DNA from 4 places in the Streptomyces asiaticus genome. Region 4 is predicted to be linked to each of the others. Evidence: riboswitches for the same ligand, from Rfam matches in the RefSeq annotation. Region 4 holds a riboswitch; each other region holds the start of a gene.
The links. A riboswitch is a leader RNA that binds a small molecule or an ion and turns the genes downstream of it on or off. The one in region 4 is predicted to bind cobalamin.
Positions count from the first base shown of each region.

Region 1: it holds a riboswitch for cobalamin, as region 4 does, so the genes downstream of both, KHP12_RS42830 (ABC transporter substrate-binding protein) here and KHP12_RS37605 (cobalamin biosynthesis protein) in region 4, are expected to answer to the same signal.
Region 2: it holds a riboswitch for cobalamin, as region 4 does, so the genes downstream of both, KHP12_RS33155 (ribonucleoside-diphosphate reductase subunit alpha) here and KHP12_RS37605 (cobalamin biosynthesis protein) in region 4, are expected to answer to the same signal.
Region 3: it holds a riboswitch for cobalamin, as region 4 does, so the genes downstream of both, metE (5-methyltetrahydropteroyltriglutamate--homocysteine S-methyltransferase) here and KHP12_RS37605 (cobalamin biosynthesis protein) in region 4, are expected to answer to the same signal.

Region 1 covers NZ_JAGSHX010000006.1:8,155,756-8,158,953, forward strand. Annotated here, with positions in the region: gene KHP12_RS42815 (DUF2165 domain-containing protein) at 1-128, opposite strand, end outside; gene KHP12_RS42820 (carboxymuconolactone decarboxylase family protein) at 318-791, shown strand; gene KHP12_RS42825 (RNA polymerase sigma-70 factor) at 818-1,741, shown strand; cobalamin riboswitch at 1,770-1,983, shown strand; gene KHP12_RS42830 (ABC transporter substrate-binding protein) at 2,044-3,084, shown strand; gene KHP12_RS42835 (FecCD family ABC transporter permease) at 3,096-3,198, shown strand, end outside.
Region 2 covers NZ_JAGSHX010000006.1:5,992,218-5,995,415, reverse strand. Annotated here, with positions in the region: gene KHP12_RS33160 (ABC transporter ATP-binding protein) at 1-833, shown strand, start outside; gene KHP12_RS33165 (ABC transporter permease) at 1-7, shown strand, start outside; adenosylcobalamin (AdoCbl) riboswitch at 959-1,123, shown strand; gene KHP12_RS33155 (ribonucleoside-diphosphate reductase subunit alpha) at 1,258-3,198, shown strand, end outside.
Region 3 covers NZ_JAGSHX010000006.1:8,195,017-8,198,214, reverse strand. Annotated here, with positions in the region: gene KHP12_RS43025 (putative RNA methyltransferase) at 1-254, shown strand, start outside; gene KHP12_RS43020 (molybdopterin-dependent oxidoreductase) at 288-770, opposite strand; gene KHP12_RS43015 (hypothetical protein) at 1,208-1,423, shown strand; cobalamin riboswitch at 1,492-1,711, shown strand; gene metE (5-methyltetrahydropteroyltriglutamate--homocysteine S-methyltransferase) at 1,879-3,198, shown strand, end outside.
Region 4 covers NZ_JAGSHX010000006.1:6,976,694-6,979,891, reverse strand. Annotated here, with positions in the region: gene KHP12_RS37615 (inorganic phosphate transporter) at 1-666, shown strand, start outside; gene KHP12_RS37610 (hypothetical protein) at 680-931, shown strand; cobalamin riboswitch at 1,073-1,290, shown strand; gene KHP12_RS37605 (cobalamin biosynthesis protein) at 1,437-2,420, shown strand; gene KHP12_RS37600 (cobyric acid synthase) at 2,417-3,198, shown strand, end outside.

The sequences.
Region 1 (3,198 bases), 1.2 Mb from region 4:
TTGGTGTCGAAGTCGGTGATGTTACCGAAGGCGACAAGCGCGATGTACAGCGCGATCGTCCCGGTGAGCAGCCCCGAGACGGCGGAGTAGGTGCGAGGGGAACGTATTCTGCCGGTTCGCTCGCTCACGATGACTCTGTCTCCCCGTTGTATTCCGTTGATCGGACATTCCATTGATCGGACCGAGCGGTAGCGTACAACTGTTTGGCTCAGTGGGCCCGGTGGTGGGGAGACGCAGGTCACATGCGTCCATGTCACAGGGGGTGGGGCCATCTCGTCTCAGGGGTGTAGCCACTGACAACCACGGAGGAGCACACCATGGACGCGCGACTGAACTACTCCGCCAGCCCGACCGCGGGCAAGGTCCTCAAGCCCGTCATGGCGGCGGGCAAGGCGGTCAAGGACTCGCCGCTGCCGCCCGCCACCCAGGAGCTGGTGGCGCTGCGCGTGAGCCAGATCAACGGCTGCGCCGTCTGCCTCGACATGCACACCAAGGAAGCCGCCGCGGCCGGTGAGACCGCGGTGCGGCTGCACCTGGTGGCGGCATGGCGGGAGGCCACGGTCTTCACCGACGCCGAGCGCGCCGCGCTGGAGCTGGCGGAGGCGGGGACCCGGATCGCGGACGCGGCCGGTGGCGTCAGTGACGAGGTATGGGCGAACGCCGCCAAGCACTACGACGAGGAGCAGCTCACCGCCCTGGTGATCCTGGTCTCGTTCATGAACATGGCGAATCGGCTGAACGCCATCACCCAGCAGCCGGCGGGCAACTACCAGGTCGGGCAGTTCCACTGACCGGTATCGGCAACGGAGGAATCGGCGTGAGCGAGGTCGAGGAGTTCGAGGAGCTGCGGCCACTGCTGTTCTCGATCGCCTACCGGATCCTGGGCAGTGTGAGCGAGGCCGAGGACGCGGTGCAGGAAACGTGGCTGCGCTTCGACGGCTCGGCCACCCGGCCCACGTCGACCAAGGCGTATCTGTCGGCCACGGTGACACGCGTCTCGATCGATGTGCTGCGCTCCGCGCGGGTGCGACGGGAGGAGTACGTGGGCCCGTGGTTCCCCGAGCCGCTGCTCAGCGATCCGTATCAGGATCCGGCCCGGGCGGTGGAGCTGGCCGACTCGGTCTCGATGGCGGCGCTGCTGCTCCTGGAGCGGCTCAGCCCGCTGGAGCGGGCGGTGTTCGTGCTGCGGGAGGTGTTCGCCTTCGGGTTCGACGAGATCGCCACGGCGGTGGAGCGGTCGGAGGCCGCATGCCGGCAGCTGCTGGTACGGGCGCGGCGCCACATGCGGGACGGACGGCCGCGGTTCGCGGCGGACCGGCGGGAGCGGCAGGAGCTGGCCACGCGGTTCTTCGACGCGCTGAAGGACGGCGATGTGGGCGGGCTGCGGAAGCTGCTGGCCGCCGATGTGCGGCTGGTCGGGGACGGCGGCGGCAAGGCCCCGCAGCTGGCCAGGGCCGTCACGGGCGCGGAGAACGTGGCGCGGCTGCTGGGCGGTGTCTTCCCCTGGCTGCTGCGGATCGATGTGTCGTTGGAGCCGCGCGAGGTCAACGGCCAGCCCGGCGCGATCCTCCGCGACCGGGACGGCAAGGTGCTCCACACCCTGGTCCTCGATGTGCTCGACGGGCAGATCCAGACCATTCGCACGGTGGTCAACCCCGACAAGCTCGGCCACCTCGGGCCGGTCGGGGACGCCTGGGCCGTGGACCGCGAGGTGAAGCAGGCACGTCGGCGGCCGAACTGACCGTGGGACGTGGCCGTTCCGCGCTCTTGGTAGTCTCGTCGGAGCCAGTCGTGCCACATCCGAGGCCAGGGAATCCGGTGTGAATCCGGAGCTGACGCGCAGCGGTGAGGGGGACGGGCGGGGCAGGTGACACCACTGGGAGGAGTCCGTGACGGCCGCGGGGCCGTCGCGAACGAGCACCGGGAAGGGGCCCCGTCCGGACGAGCCCGAGTCCGAAGACCTGCTGGCACCTCCGCGCCCGGTGCGCGGAGGACGACCAAAGGCCAGGCTCCGCGTACGAGCCCCGACCACCGAGGCTGCCCGTGCTCCGCTCCGCCCGCCGTACCGCGGCGTTCCTGCTCGCCCCCGCCCTGCTGCTCACCGCGTGCGGTGGCTCGGGCCATGACGGCGCGGACTCCGGGAAGCGCGCCGGTTCGGGCTATCCGCGCACGATCGACAACTGTGGCCACAAGGTCACGTTGAAATCCGCCCCGAAGCGGGCCCTGTCGCTCAACCAGGGCAGCACGGAGATCCTGCTCTCGCTCGGCCTCGCCGACCGCGTGGCGGCCACCGCCACCTGGACCGACCCGGTGATGAAGGGCCTGGAGAAGGCCAACGCCACGGTGGAGCGCCTGGCGGACAACGCGCCGTCCTTCGAGAAGTCCCTGGACGCCGAACCCGACTTCGTCACCGCCTCGTTCGTCTCCACCCTCGGCAAGGGCGGCGTGGCCACCCGCGAGCAGTTCGAGAAGCTGGGCGTGCCCACATATGTCTCGCCCTCCGACTGCGCGGCGGGCAGGGACACCGACAGCGGTGGTGACGGCTCCCGCGGCAAGCCCCTCACCCTTGATGTCGTCTACGGCGAGATACGCGATCTGGCCCACGCGTTCGGTGTCGACGAGCGCGGAGAGAGGCTCGTCGCGCGGCTGAAGGAGCGCGTGCACAAGGCCACGGAGGGACTGGACGCCTCCGGTGTCTCCCTCATGTACTGGTTCGCCAACTCCCAGTCGCCCTACCTCGCCGGCTGCTGTGGCGCGCCGGGTGCCATCACCCGGGCCGTCGGGGCGGAGAACGCCTTCTCCGACACCCACGACGAGTGGCCGCAGATCAACTGGGAGACCGTGGCCGACCGCGACCCGGACGTCATCGTCCTCGGCGATCTCACACGCAGGCAGCAGACCGCGGAGACCGCCGGGGCCAAGATGCGTTTCCTCGAGACCAACGCCGCCACCCGCAACCTCACCGCGGTGAAGAGGAAGCGGTACATCCTGTTGAGCGGGCAGGCCATGAACCCGTCCATCCGTACGGTCGAAGGGGTGGAACAGGTCGCCGCCGGGCTGCGCGACTTCGGGCTCGCCAAGTGAGTGCCGGCCACCTGAGCACTCGCCTCCTGCCGCTGCTCGCGGGAGGGCTGGCCGCGCTGCTCGCGTCGGTCGCCTTCGCCGTGACCATCGGCCCGGCCGACATCTCCACGGCCG
Region 2 (3,198 bases), 980 kb from region 4:
TGGCTGAGCAGACCCTCGACAAAGGTGCCCAGGCGGAGCGGGCCGACCAGGCCGCTCGGGCGGCTTCCGCGCCGGCGCGGGTGCCCACCGTCATCGCCGACGACGTCCATATCGTCTACCGGGTCAACGGCGGCCCCAAGGGGAAGGGCAGTGCCACCGCCGCCCTCAGCCGCCTGCTGGGCCGCAAGAATGCGCCGGGCATGCGTGAGGTGCACGCGGTGCGCGGGGTCACCTTCGTGGCGTACAAGGGTGAGTCGATCGGTCTGATCGGGTCCAATGGGTCGGGGAAGTCGACCCTGCTGAAGGCGGTGGCGGGGCTGCTGCCCACCGAGCGCGGCAAGGTCTACACCCATGGTCAGCCGTCGCTGCTGGGGGTGAACGCGGCGCTGATGAACGACCTGACCGGTGAGCGGAATGTGATCCTGGGCGGTCTGGCGATGGGGATGTCGCGTGAGCAGGTCCGGGAGCGTTACCAGGGCATCGTGGACTTCTCGGGTATCAATGAGAAGGGTGATTTCATCACCCTGCCGATGCGTACGTACTCCTCGGGTATGGCGGCCCGGCTGCGGTTCTCCATCGCCGCGGCCAAGGACCACGATGTGCTGATGATCGACGAGGCGCTGGCCACGGGTGACAGGAAGTTCCAGAAGCGTTCCGAGGCCCGGATCCGGGAGCTCCGTCAGGAGGCCGGCACGGTCTTCCTCGTCAGCCACAACAACAAGTCCATCCGGGACACCTGTGACCGGGTGCTGTGGCTGGAGAAGGGCGAGCTGCTGATGGACGGCCCGACCGACGAGGTCATCAAGGCGTACGAGAAGGAGACCGGCAAGTAGGCCCCGCCTGGGCGCCGCCCGACCAGGACGCTGGCTCGCCGGGCCGGAACGCACTAGCACATTCATGCGAAACTCCGCAGCTCCGACACAAGATATGGGGGCACGTGCGTCGGCCAACACAAGATGTATGCTCGTCCTCGCTGTCGCCGCAGGGGAATCCGGTGGGAATCCGGAACTGTCCCGCAACGGTGTACGTGTGCGCTCAATTCGGCGTGCCCGTAAGTCCGAGCGCCTGCCGACAGCCCTGTGAACACGTCCCCCGGCCTCGAGGGTTGGGCCGATGGACGCTGCGTGGTGTGTCTGGCGTACGAGGAGTGCGGCACCGGCATGCCCGTACGCGACCGTCGCACCACCCTTCGCGGCCTCAGGCCCGTCCGGAGTTGTGATCCGGACAGGCCCTGACCGAGCGAAGGAGAGCACCTCAGTGACCATCGCGCCCGCCGATCCGGTTTCAGCGCAGGCGGCTTCTCAGGCAGCGGACGACGCGCCCGGGACCGCCCTGCTACGGACTCTGACCGGACTCACCGCCGACCTGCCCGCCACCGACCCCGGCAAGGTCGCGGCCGCCGCCCTGCGCGGCCGTCATCCCGGCTCGGACGAGGCGGAGTTGCGCGGGCTCGCGACCGAGGCGGCGGCCGGACTGATCGCCGAGGAGCCGGAGTACTCACGGCTCGCGGCGCGGCTGCTGGCGCTGACCATCACGGAGGAGGCGGCCGGGCAGGGCGCGGTCTCCTTCTCCACCTCCGTCCGGGTGGGCCACCGCGAGGGCCTGCTCGCCGACTCCACCGCGGAGTTCGCCGCCGCCCACGCCGAGCGGCTGGACGCGCTGGTGGAGCGGGCGCTGGCCGACGGCGCCGACAACCGCTTCGGCTACTTCGGGCTGCGCACCCTCTACAGCCGCTATCTGCTGCGCCACCCGATCACCCGTCAGGTGATCGAGACCCCGCAGCACTTCCTGCTGCGCGTGGCCTGCGGGCTCGCCGAGAACCTCTCGGAGCGGGCGCTGGACGATGTGGCCGAGCTCTACCGGCTGACCAGCACGCTGTCGTATCTGCCCAGCTCCCCCACGCTGTTCAACTCCGGCACCCGGCATCCGCAGATGTCGTCCTGCTATCTGCTGGACTCCCCGCTGGACGAGCTGGACTCTATCTACAACCGCTACCACCAGGTGGCGCGGCTGTCGAAGCACGCGGGCGGCATCGGCCTGTCCTACTCCCGCATCCGGGCCCGCGGTTCGCTGATCCGGGGCACCAACGGGCACTCCAACGGCATCGTGCCGTTCCTGCGCACGCTCGACGCCTCGGTTGCCGCCGTCAACCAGGGCGGCCGGCGCAAGGGCGCGGCCTGTGTCTACCTGGAGACCTGGCACGCGGACCTCGAGGAGTTCCTGGAGCTGCGGGACAACACGGGCGAGGACGCCCGCCGCACCCACAACCTCAACATCGCCCACTGGATCCCGGACGAGTTCATGCGGCGGGTCGAGGCGGATGCCGACTGGTCGCTGTTCTCCCCGGCCGACGCGCCCGATCTGGTGGACCTGTGGGGCGAGGAGTTCGACGCCGCGTACCGCAGGGCCGAGGCCGAGGGCAAGGCCGTCAAGCAGGTCCCGGCGCGCCAGCTGTACGCCCGGATGATGCGCACCCTCGCGCAGACCGGCAACGGCTGGATGACGTTCAAGGACGCCGCCAACCGCACCGCCAACCAGACCGCCGAGCCCGGCAGGGTCGTCCACTCCTCCAACCTCTGCACCGAGATCCTGGAGGTCACGAACGACGGCGAGACCGCCGTGTGCAATCTCGGATCGGTCAACCTCGCCGCGCACCTGGGCGAGGACGGGCAGCTGGACTGGGAGCGCCTGGACGCCACCGTCCACACCGCCGTGACCTTCCTCGACCGCGTGGTGGACATCAACTTCTACCCCACGGAGGAGGCCGGGGCCTCCAACTCCCGCTGGCGCCCGGTGGGTCTGGGCCTCATGGGGCTCCAGGACGTCTTCTTCCGGCTGCGGCTGCCGTTCGACTCGTCCGAGGCCACGGCGCTCTCCACGCGGATCTCCGAGCGCATCATGCTCGCCGCGTACGAGGCGTCCTGCGAGCTCGCCGAGCGCCACGGCCCGCACCCCGCCTGGGCCGAGACCCGCACCGCGCGCGGTGTGCTGCACCCGGACCACTACACGGACGCGGTGGCCACCTGGCCGGAGCGCTGGCAGGCGCTGCGCGCGCGGATGGCGAAGTCCGGGATGCGGAACTCGCTGCTGCTGGCGATCGCGCCGACCGCGACCATCGCCTCCATCGCGGGCGTCTACGAGTGCATCGAGCCGCAGGTCTCCAACCTCTTCAAGCGCGAAACGCTCAGCGGGGAGTTC
Region 3 (3,198 bases), 1.2 Mb from region 4:
GGCTGCTGCGGGTGGGCGAGCAGAAGGACGAGCGGCTGGCGGACCGGCTCTCGGCGCATTTCACCGAGGTGGCCCGCGAGCGGTCGCGGAGCACCATGGCACTGGACCACAAGGCCCTGCCGCAGCTGGTGGGGATGGGCCCCAACGCCTGGCATCAGCAGAGCGAGCGGCTGGAGGAGCGCATCGCGCGGCTGCCCGAGCCCTGCGATGTGACGCTGTCCGTCACGCTCACGGCGTACCGTCCGCTGATCTGACGCCCGGCCGCCACCGGGCTCCACCAGGGGCCATCACGTCCAGACGGTGTATCCGCCGTCCACGCGGATCGCCTCGATGCCGCTGATGTACCGGGCGCCGCAGCGGTCCTGGGGCAGGACGAGCTGGGGGCCCGCGCGGTCGAGCGGAGTGTCGTCGATGGTGACCGCGAGCAGGACCGGGGCGCGGCCGAAGTCCGGGTCGATCTCGGCCCAGGACAGCAGCGCGCGGTGGCCGTCCGCGCCGCGTACGGCGATCAGGAAGCGCAGCCGGTCCTTGCGCCGGGCGGGGTCGAAGCCGGGGCCGGCGGCGACCAGGACGTCGTGCAGGAACGGCCCGGTGAAGCGGTGGCGCTGGATGCCGCTGGTGGCGCAGTCGAAGCTCACCTGCGCCCGGTGCTGGGGCCAGGTGAGCAGCTCGGACACCGTCAGCCGGGCGGGGCGGGTCAGATCGCCGGTGAGAGCGACTTCCGCCATTGGACCGGCGGCCGTACTGGCAGCTGCGAGGGAGTCACTCACGGGCTACCACCTCCTGGAGGAGCGTTACCCGAACACCCATCCCAGGCAAACGCACATGCCATGCCGATAGACCAAAGATCACGCAGATGCGAGGAAGAAATCTGAATTTCCCTCGTATCTGCGGCTGAGGCAATCAGCTCACCGATGGCTCGGGTGACGACGGGACCGCAGGCGCCAGAGCCGACCGCCATGGACGCGTGAAGAGGCCCCGCCGAGGCCCGCCGAGCCCAGCGAGATCGCCAGCAGACTGATGCTCGCGCTTCGCTCTCCGAGACCCTCGTCGACAAGGACGACGCACGGCTCGGCGGCGCATGATGTGACAGCGGGTGACGCGTTACCCCATTGGGGGGACGTTGGGCCGCGATCCGTCCGACAAAGGGGCACCATGCATGCGAAGCCGGTCATTTCCGGCCGCTCATTCCCAGCAAGGAGTTCCTATGCGTATGCGGACCGCCCTGTCCACGCTCGCTCTCACCGCCGCGTCCCTCGCCGTCGGCGCGACCGGTGCCCTCGCGGAGGACGGCCCCGATGTCACCGTCGACAACACCAGCAGCACGACCACGACCTTCCCCGGCGTATGCGCCAGCAACCAGTTCTCCTTCGTCACCGTCCCGGTCAATCTGGTGGGCCAGTCGGACTCCAGCTCGTGCTGACCCCCCGCTCCACGAGCCCGTGAGGAGCGGCACCCCCGGCCGACACGGCCGGGGGTTTCCCATGCCGTAGGCTGGCCGGCGCAGCTGGTTCGCCCCGTCCGCCAGGCGGGACGTCGCAAGAGGGAACCCGGTGGGAATCCGGGACTGCCCCGCAGCGGTGAGCGGGAACGACCGCCGTCATACGCACTGGGTCCGGTGAGAGGGACCTGGGAAGCGACGGCCAGTAGGTGTCCTCCTGAGGAGGGCGCGCCCGTGAGTCCGAAGACCTGCCATCTGCCCGCGTACGGACCACCCGTGCGCGGACATCCCGGTGACCTCGAGGGCGGGTCGGCGAACATGCACCAGGCGGACGACCGCGCGCCTGCCGCGCGACGTCGTGGCGTCCGGTCCGTCACCCTTCGCGCCCTCCTCCCGTCGCCGGGACCTCAGGGATTCATCTCGCGAAGGAGATCTCCGTGACCACCAAGTCCGCGGCCGTGGCAGCACGGGCCACCGTGTACGGCTACCCCCGCCAGGGCCCGAACCGGGAACTGAAGAAGGCGATCGAGGGCTACTGGAAGGGCCGCGTCACCGCCGACGCGCTGAGGGCCACCGCCGCCGACCTGCGCCGCGCCAACTGGCTCCAGCTGGCCGGGGCGGGCATCGACGAGGTCCCCACCGGCGACTTCTCGTACTACGACCATGTGCTGGACACCACCGTCATGGTCGGCGCCATCCCCGACCGCCACCGGGACGCGGTCGCCGCCGACCCGCTCGACGGGTACTTCGCGATGGCGCGGGGCACACAGGACGTGGCGCCGCTGGAGATGACCAAGTGGTTCGACACCAACTACCACTACCTGGTCCCCGAGCTGGGCCCGGACACGGTGTTCACGGCCGACTCCGCCAAGCAGGTCGCCGAGCTCAAGGAGGCCCTCGCCCTCGGGCCGGCCGCGCGGCCGGTCCTCGTCGGCCCCGTCACCTACCTCCTGCTCGCCAAGCCCGCGCCCGACGCGCCCGCGGACTTCGAGCCGCTCACCCTCCTGGACCGGCTGCTTCCGGTGTACGCCGAGGTCCTGGCCGATCTGCGGGCGGCCGGTGCCGAGTGGGTGCAGCTCGACGAGCCCGCCCTGGTCCAGGACCGCACCGCGGCCGAGCGGCACGCGGCCGGCCGCGCCTATCGCGACCTCGGCGCCCTCACCGACCGCCCGAAGCTGCTGGTCGCCTCGTACTTCGACCGCCTCGGCGAGGCGCTGCCGGTGCTGGCCAACGCCCCGGTCGAGGGGCTGGCGCTGGACTTCACGGAGGCCGCCGCGGCGAATCTGGACGCGCTGGCCGCCGTCGGCGGACTGCCCCGCAAGCGGCTGATCGCCGGTGTCGTCAACGGCCGCAACATCTGGGTCAACGACCTGGAGAAGTCCCTGGCCACGCTCGGCACTCTGCTGGGCCTGGCGGACCGGGTCGATGTGGCGGCCTCCTGCTCGCTGCTGCACGTCCCCCTCGACACGACACCCGAGCGGGACATCGAACCGCAGATCCTGCGCTGGCTGGCCTTCGCCCGGCAGAAGACCGCGGAGATCGTCACCCTCGCCAGGGGCCTGGCCCGCGGCACCGGCGCGATCACCGCCGAGCTGGCCGCGAACCGGGCCGATCTCGCCTCCCGCGCGGGCTCCCCCATCACCCGCGACCCGGCCGTCCGCGCCCGCGCCGCCGCGGTCACCGAGGCCGACGCCCGCCGCTCCCAGCCGTACGCCGAGCGCACCGCGGCCCAGCGCGCCCACCTCCGGCTGCCGCTG
Region 4 (3,198 bases):
ATGGGCGTGATCACCCTGGCGCTGGTCACCGGGAACGTGGTGGCGCCCGACTCCGACCCGCCGCTGTGGGTCATCGTCTCGGCGGGCCTGGCCATCGCGCTCGGCACCTACCTGGGCGGCTGGCGCATCATCCGCACCATGGGCAAGGGCATCACCGACATCCAGCCGCCGCAGGGCTTCGCCGCCCAGACCGGCGCCGCGACCGTCATCCTCGCCTCCTCCCACATCGGCTTCGCGCTGTCCACCACCCAGGTCTGCTCCGGTGCCGTCATGGGCGCGGGTGTCGGCCGTAAGGGCGCCGTGGTGCGCTGGTCGACCGCGGGCCGCATGGTGATCGCCTGGGTGCTGACCCTGCCGGCCGCCGGTCTGGTGGCGGGCGCCGCCGCGCTCCTCGCCGACCAGGGGAACGCGGGAATCACGGCGGTGGCCGTGCTCGCCGTCCTGGCCTGCGGGGCGATCTGGATGCTGTCGCGCCGCAAGCCCGTGGACCACACCAACGTCAACGAGGTCGGCACCCAGGAGCCGGTGGGCGCCGTCACGGCCGCCCTGCGGTCCGTGGCCCCGCCGCCCGCCGGTGCGGCGAGCGCCGCCCCCGAGGACGACACCTCGGAGCACACACCCGAGCAGACCCCCACCCCCGCCGCCGCGAGCAGCACCACCCGCTAAGGAGCCAGGAAACATGAGCATCGACTGGGCTGCACTCGGCCAGGTCTTCGGCATCAGCCTCGCGGTCACCGTCGGCATGGTGGGCGTCTTCACCCTGGGCATCGTCGGCACCTCCCGTAAGGCGGCGCCGGAGCGGGGCGGCACGGCCGCCGCCGTGCCCGGGGGCGCGGTGGGCGCCTCCTCGCTCGCGCGCACCGGCGCGTACGCCTGCTTTGCGGTGTGCGCCGCGGTCGTGGCGTACGGCATCTATCTGATCGTCGCCTGAGGACCCCGCTTCCCCGAACGACCACCGGCCGCCGGATGGTGGCGCTGACCAGCGCCGACCGTCCGGCGGCCGTCCTGTGAGGGGCGGTTGGCTGTGGGGCTCGGCACACTCGGGCGTCATGGGTCATATGCGAGTTGACGGCCATTCGCGGCCCATGGTGGACTTCCCGAGCCAAACGGCGGCAGGAGAGGAAGCCGGTGAGAATCCGGCGCGGTCCCGCCACTGTCACCGGGGAGCACCCTCCCATCGCCTGTATGGGGTCACGGCTCGTCCGTACGGTTCGTCGCGTACGCGGGGCTGGAAGACCGGGAGGGCCGCGGATCCGGGAGCCAGGAGACTCTCACCGCCGGTCACGTCGAACCAGGGCGCGGACCCTGAGTGAGGACATACCGCCATGCCCGGCATCGCCACGCCGCCAGCCCTCCCTGTCCGCTTCGGCTCTTCCGGCCCATCCGGCCCGTCTGGTTCCGTATCGCCGCGCCGAGGCGTGACGGCGGCCTGACGGATGCCTGCCGACCACGCCTCGTTCGCGTGTGGCGCGGCCCTCGGCTTCCTCGGCGACCTCGCCACGGGTGATCCGCGCCGCGGCCATCCGGTGGCCGCGTTCGGGCGCGCCGCCGCGGCCGCCGAGCGCCGGCTGTGGCGCGACCACCGGGGCTACGGGGCCCTGCACACCGCGTTGTGCGCGGGCGGCGCGGCCGCCGGTGCCGCGCTGCTGACCCGCGCCGTACGGGGCCTTGGCAGCCGCCGTGGCGCGGAGGTCGCGCTGACCGCCGCCGCCACCTGGGCCGTGCTGGGCGGCACGAGCCTGGGCCGTGAGGCACGGGCCGTCGGCGGGGCGCTGGCCGCCGGGGACCTCGAGGTCGCCCGGGAGCGGCTGCCGCATCTGTGCGGCCGCGATCCGCAGGCGCTGGACGGGCCGCAGATCGCCCGCGCGGTGGTCGAATCGGTGGCCGAGAACACCTCCGACGCCGTCGTGGGCGCGCTGGTGTGGGGCGCCGTGGGCGGTGTGCCGGGGCTCATAGGATTCCGTGCCGTCAACACCCTGGACGCCATGGTGGGCCACAAGTCGCCGCGCTACCGGCGGTTCGGCTGGGCGGCGGCCCGGCTGGACGATGTGGCCGGCTGGCCCGGTGCGCGCCTTACGGCGGCCCTGGCGACGCTCGCGGGCCCCGATCCGCGCGGTGCGTGGCGCGCCTGGCGGCGCGACGGCGGACGCCATCCGAGCCCCAACGCGGGCCCCGTGGAGGCGTCCTTCGCGGGCGCGCTCGCCGTCCGGCTGGGCGGCACCCTCGCGTACGGCGGCCGGGTCGAGCACCGACCGGTGCTCAACTCCGGCGGGCGGCCGGTGGAGTCGGCCGACATCGAGCGGGCGATACGGCTGTCGCGGCGCGTCGGCGTGCTGGCGCTCGGAGTGTCCATGGCGGCCCGGCCGGTCCTGAGGGCGTTGACGGGACGGCCCCGGGCCTTGGGAAGGGGCGGCGGATGAGCGGGATACGCGCTAAGGACGGCACGGAGGGTTCCGGGGCACGCGGCGGGGGGCTGCTCGTCGCGGGCACGACCTCCGACGCGGGCAAGAGCGTGGTGACGGCCGGGATCTGCCGGTGGCTCGCCCGTAAGGGCGTCAGCGTGGCGCCCTTCAAGGCGCAGAACATGTCGCTCAACTCCTTCGTCACCCGGGAGGGGGCGGAGATCGGGCGGGCGCAGGCCATGCAGGCGGCCGCCGCGCGCGTCGAGCCCAGTGCGCTGATGAACCCGGTCCTGCTGAAGCCGGGCAGTGACCGCAGCAGTCAAGTGGTGCTGCTGGGCAAGCCGGTGGGCGAGCTGAGCGCGCGCGGGTACTTCGGCGGGCCCGGGGCCCCCTCGCCCGGCGAGAGGGTCTCCACGGGGCGGGAGGCGCTGCTGGGGACCGTCACGGAGTGCCTGGAGGAGCTGCGGCGCACCCATGACGCGGTGATCTGCGAGGGCGCGGGCAGCCCCGCCGAGATCAATCTGCGCCGCACCGACATCGTCAACATGGGTCTTGCGCGCGCCGCAGGGCTTCCGGTCGTGGTGGTCGGGGACATCGACCGCGGTGGTGTCTTCGCGTCCTTCTTCGGCACGACCGCGCTGCTGTCGGCCGCCGACCAACGGCATGTGGCCGCCTACCTGGTGAACAAGTTCCGCGGCGATGTGAGCCTTCTGGAGCCCGGCCTCGAGATGCTGCGCGACCTCACCGGGCGCCCGACCGTCGGGGTGCTCCCGTTCGCCCACGGGCTGGGCATCGA